2 linked regions of the Vallitalea guaymasensis genome follow. The protein of the gene in region 1 interacts with the protein of each later gene in a pairwise test. Links are inferred from orthologs where the notes say so. Each region holds a gene or a part of one and is shown on either strand. Other genes may lie near its edges.

Region 1 (2,935 bases):
ATACTACACAAAATAGTAATGACAAAGGAATAGAAGCTATAGATGTAACAAAAGGTACTACCGATTTTCCGAACTTGTTATCTTTTAATTTGTTATATATAAATGCAGTAACTCCACCTGTTACTATACCGCCCAATACACCGATATCAGTACCAGGAACTATTGCATTAATTCCAGCTATTACCATAAAATAAGCTATGGAGCCAGAAAAAGCAGCTATACTACTTTTATCTTTTGATAAGCCAATAGCTACACCTATGGCAAATAATAAAGCTAAATTACTAAACACAGCATCTCCAGCATTACTAATAAATGGAATGTTAAGAACATCTGGCTGACCAATACGTAATAGAATACCAGCTGCTGGTAATACTGCTATTGGAAGCATTAAAGCTGTACCTAATTTTTGTAACTTACTGAATACTTGCATTATGAATCCTCCTTATTTTAATATAATTTTAGAATAATCCTTTAAGTGGTACCCATGCATAACCAAATATAAGTGCTAATATTATACATGTGAACGCTGTTACAATTGGTACAAATCTTTTTCCTCCAAAGAAAGCCAACCATGTAGGTAATTGAGCATTTTTGTACTTGTTGTATAATAAACCAGCTACTATCCCTGCAATAATACCTGCTACTATCCCCATGTTACTGGCATCATTGATTGTCTGAACTCCTTTATTAAGTACAAAATACCCTAATACCGCTGATAACACAACTGTCCCATGATCATCAACAGCCAGTGCAATAGCTACTATGATGGCAACTATCATTGGTAAATGTGCAAATACTGTTTTTCCCATTTCTTCAAAAAAAGCGATGTTCAAAGCACCTGGTTGACCTATCAGCAATAAAATTCCGGCTACTAGCAGAACACCTACTGGAAGCAATAATGCACTTTTTTGTTTTTTTGTTGCCTCAGCCTTGTTACTCATAAAAAACTCCTCCTTTAATCTTTGTAATATAATATTAAGATTAATTCATAAAAAAGTAGTTTAGTATAGAATTTAGCTATCCTTACTTTTTATGGATTAATTAAAAAAGCATAAACTCACAGTTAGAACATGATATTGAATAAATACCATCTTCCATCCATAAGCTTATGCCTGCATTACCAGTAACACGCTCATCAATTTCTTAATCTTTCAATATGTAGTGCTAAAAATCCTTTCTCGTCTTTTGATACCTTTATCCCTTTCTCATTTTCAATTATAACAGCAACTTTTTCGGCTATTCTATAGGCTACATCAAGTTTGGTGACTATATCATCCAACAACGGGTTCACTATCTCTTTTTTCTTTTCCACACGAGTGATACTTTGTTTTAGATGGGTCACCAATCTAGTATACATAGTTAGATTCTTATCTATATCATATCCTATTTCATCTTCTATCAATTCAAGTATATTTTTTAATAATCTAGTGTCTTTGATAGTATTCTTAATATTTTTCCGTTGCCTTCCTGAATGTAGATGCAGTGCTATGTATCCTACTTCATCGTCAGGTATCATTACGCCTAGGCGCTTATATAATAATGATTTTCCTCTTAATGCTAGATTATATTCATCTTTGTACATTGTTTTTATTTCATCTAGGAATGGATTAGAAAAAACCATACCTTGTTTTAGTCGTTCCAGTGCAAATCCAACGTGATCTACAAGAGCTATATGAATATGTTCATCCAAATGCCCCATCTCTTTTTCTGCTAGAAGTATTATTTCTTCAACTACTCCTATTACTTTTCTATCTATTGCATTTACTAGCTGAATATATTCTTCCTTGAGCACTCCTTCTGAGTTACTATATTTCTTTTGTATTTTATTTTCGTATATTGTAGTAACTATATCAGCTTTTTTGCCAAAACCTATTCCTTTCCCTATAAGGATCATCTCTTGCTTATTACTAACTTTTTTGGCTAGAACAACATTATTATTTAGTACTTTAATGATATGATAAGCATTTTCCCCACTCAAAACTGCCTCCTCCAATCAGATTACACTTTTATTCTTTAGAAATTTTATCATCTCATCTCCACTTTTACATTTTATTGCTTCATTGATTAAAGTTTCATTCCTACTAATACTATTAATATGTTTACGGATACCGAGAACATTCCTAGGTATAACACTTAATTCATCAATTCCTAAACTTATCCATAATGGTAATAATAATTCTTCTGATGCTGTTTCACCGCATATTGAAACTTCAATACCTTCCCCATGAGCATTCTCAACAACCATTTTTATACTTTTTATAACCGCTGGATTATATGGAGAATATAAATAGCTGACTTTTGTATTCATTCTATCTACCGCACAAGTATACTGGGTTAAATCATTAGTTCCAATACTGAAAAAATCTACTTCTTTAGCAAATTCAGCAGAATTAAATACAGCTGCTGGGGTTTCTATCATGATTCCTACCTTAATATTCTTATTGAAACTTTTTTCCTCTTCTATCAGTTTTTTCTTAGCTTTCTCTAATAGCTTTTTAGCTTCTATAATTTCTTCAAATGCAGTTATCATGGGAAACATAATCTTTATATTACACTCTTTTGAAGCTCTGAGTATAGCTCTTAATTGAGTCAATAGCAGCTTCTCTTCCTGTAAGCAATATCTAATGGCTCTATTACCAAGAAAAGGATTTAGTTCATCCTCAATATTTATGTATTCTATTTTTTTATCTCCGCCTACATCCAATGTACGAATTATCACTTCTTTACCTTTTAGCTTTTTGCCTACATTACTATAAATGTTATATTGTTCTTCTTCTGTAGGAGGCGTCTGTCTATTCATATATAAGAATTCTGTTCTGAATAGTCCTATACCCTCACCATCATTATTCAATACTTGTTGTACATCTTCTGGAGAACCCATATTACAATAAATTTTACAATTATAGCCATCTCTTGTTTTAGTCTTGCATCCAAT
Region 2 (2,925 bases), 3.2 Mb from region 1 along the record:
AGATCTTAATAACAGTATTCTTACTAAGATATAAACGGCTGCTTATATCTTCTATGGTAAGCTCTTTTTCTGACATCAATAACTCCAGAACAATATATCTTACTCTTTCTCTTTCAGATAATACCCTATTTTCTATGGATAGGAATTTGAGTTTTTCCAGTAAAAGCGTTTTATCAGTTATTACTTTTAGTTCAATGCCTTTATTAGGTATTTTTACTAAAGTTGCTTTGTTTTCATTTAACCAGTCATCAATTAGTTCAAGGTCATACCTTATAGTTCTAATACTAACATCAAATTTAGCTGCGATTGTTTTTACAGAAACATATTTATTTTTATTAATTAAATATGTAATAATTTCAATTTGACGTTTATTTAAGTAATACATAGCTAATACCTCGTATATCCTTTGTTAGTTGAAAGTTGCCTTCTTATTCATCTTCACCAAACTTGTTCTCAACTAATTCTCTTAGTTTATCTATTGCAGCCTTTTCATCTTCCCCTTCAGCTTCAATAGTAATCATTGTACCTTTGGTTGCTCCAAGAGTTAATAGGCCTAAAATACTTTTACCGTCTACCTTTATACTATCTTTAACAATTTTTATATCACTCTTGAATTTTTGGGCTGTTCTAATAAATGTGTCGGCTGGTCTAGCATGTAGCCCTGCCTCATTTAATAATTCAACTGTTACACTAGTCATAATAATCCTCCATATCTCTCTTTTTATTATTTTCTAATATTGGTAATTTTACTAATATATTTTTGTATTTGTTTACCTTTTTGCATCTGCAGTATCTGTGGCAGTTCTTGTTTTATATCATTTACAGATAATTGACTTATTAGGTATCTTGCTTGTAATAAGGAACTTGCATTCATACTGAATTCATCTAATCCCATAGCTAAGAGAATAGGTATTAATTCTGTATTGGAAGCAGCTTCACCACACATACCAACCCATATTCCTTCATTATGAGCATTTTCTATTATTGTATTAATTAACCTTAAAACAGCTGGGTTGAATTCATCGTATAGACTTGCTATCTTATCGTTACCTCTATCAACAGCAACTGTATATTGAATCAGGTCATTACTGCCTATACTGAAAAAATCAACTTCTTTTGCGAAAATATCTGACATTATAGCTGCTGAAGGTATTTCAATCATCATACCTATTTCTATATTTTCGTTAAATAGTATTCCATTATTTCTTAAATCTACTCTTATTTCCTCAAGTATTTTTTTTGCTTCTTGTATTTCATCTATATTGGATATCATAGGAAACATTATCTTAAGATTTCCATAATTACTTGCTCTTAATAATGCTCTTAGTTGTGTTCTAAACATATCTTGTCTATCAAGACACATCCTTATAGCTCTATATCCAAGGAAAGGATTCATTTCTGCAGGTAAACAAAGATATGGAACTTCCTTGTCTCCGCCTATATCAATAGTACGTATTACAACAGGTTTATCCCCCATCTTTTGGACAACTTCTTTATATGCTTGAAATTGCTCTTCCTCAGTTGGAAGTCTATCCCTGTCCATGAATAAGAACTCTGTTCTAAATAATCCAATACCCTCTGCACCATTATTCAAAACACCTTTTATATCACTTGGCATACCAATATTGGCTACTAATTCAACATTGATTCCATCTTTTGATATGGTTTTCTTGTCTTTATACTTCTTATATACTAGTAATTGTTTTTCATACTCACTTTTTTTCTTTTCATATTCTTTAATGACTTCATTATCTGGATTGACTATAACCTGTCCAGAATTCCCATCAATTATTAGGAAATCATCATCTTCTATTTTTTGTAATAAATCATTTATTCCTGTAACAGCTGGTATTTCAAGAGTTCTTGCTAAAATAGCAGTATGAGATGTTTTTCCACCAAATTCAGTTATAAAACCAAGAACTTTGTCTTTATTGAAACTTGCTGTATCTGAAGGTGTCAGATCCTTGGATACAACTATTACTTCTTCTGTCATGGAATTGAAATCACATTGTTCTATACCAAGAAGATTGTATATTACTCTCTCGGATACATCTTTTATATCAGATGCTTTTTCTTTCATATATGCATCATCCATATTATTGAAGATTGCAATAAAATTATTGGATACTTCTTTTATGGCTGACTCGGAATTAATTAAGCAATCTTTTATTTTATTAATGACTTGATCTGTGAAAGTGACATCTTCAAGTATTAATTCATGTGCATCAAATATCCTTGCTTCTTTTTCTCCTATTTCTGCTAAAGTTTTATCACGTACTTCTTTTATTTGTTTTTTGCTGCATTCTATGGCTTCATGAAATCTATCTATCTCAGCATTAATATCCTTAATACTTTCTCTAATGATTTCTATATTATGTTCTTTTTTTACTTTTGCCTTAGCTAATACTATTCCTGGTGATATACCAATGCCGCTTAACATTTAATCACGCTCCCGTTAATTTGAACAATTTTTATATTATAATAATAGAACCATTATAATAATTATACAAGTGCAAATGATTGCACCAATAGTTGCAAAAAAATTATATATAATATGCCAACCTTTTTTCATAACAATCTAGATATATTAACAATAATAATTATTTCTGATATTTAATATGAAAAAATTACTAAAAACGGTCTTGAACTATGCCAATACATATGTTATCATATATACATCGTTACATGTAGTTATTAATACTACATAACCCGACCAAGTTAACTATCTATTGAGACAGATAATTACACAGACTATATACTCTATTTTTGACATATTACTCAATACTTATTATTAATATAATTACAATGTTTTATGATGAAAGGAAGATTTTTTATGAAGTTAAAAGTAAAAGACCCAATAAGCGCATTAACACATTTCATTGGAGCGGTTGTTTCTCTACTAGGTGTCATCTTGTTAGTATGGAA

Evidence for each region. The genes of interacting proteins can lie anywhere in the genome.
Region 2: the proteins of HYG85_RS08785 (region 1) and ptsP interact in binary tests that used the Escherichia coli proteins (3 or more experiments, as listed by UniProt). The link is inferred for Vallitalea guaymasensis from one-to-one orthologs.

The regions. Positions count from the first base shown.
Region 1 is NZ_CP058561.1:1,947,455-1,950,389, forward strand. What follows is about bases 58-2,910. They hold HYG85_RS08785 (PRD domain-containing protein), read right to left. Parts: upstream 1,979-2,910; coding sequence 1,136-1,978; downstream 58-1,135. Other genes in these bases: HYG85_RS08775 (PTS transporter subunit EIIC), read right to left, coding at 58-430; HYG85_RS08780 (PTS transporter subunit EIIC), read right to left, coding at 459-941; ptsP (phosphoenolpyruvate--protein phosphotransferase), read right to left, coding at 1,994-2,910. Outside these bases: more of HYG85_RS08775, read right to left, coding at 1-57; more of ptsP, read right to left, coding at 2,911-2,935. UniProt on the Escherichia coli protein: Mediates the positive regulation of the beta-glucoside (bgl) operon by functioning as a transcriptional antiterminator. This is an RNA-binding protein that recognizes a specific sequence located just upstream of two termination sites within the operon.
Region 2 is NZ_CP058561.1:5,163,569-5,166,493, reverse strand. The notes cover bases 83-2,925. They hold ptsP (phosphoenolpyruvate--protein phosphotransferase), read right to left. Parts: upstream 2,441-2,925; coding sequence 725-2,440; downstream 83-724. Other genes in these bases: trhA (PAQR family membrane homeostasis protein TrhA), read left to right, coding at 2,834-2,925; HYG85_RS22320 (HPr family phosphocarrier protein), read right to left, coding at 429-698; HYG85_RS22325 (BglG family transcription antiterminator), read right to left, coding at 83-385. Also shown: more of HYG85_RS22325, read right to left, coding at 1-82. UniProt on the Escherichia coli protein: General (non sugar-specific) component of the phosphoenolpyruvate-dependent sugar phosphotransferase system (sugar PTS).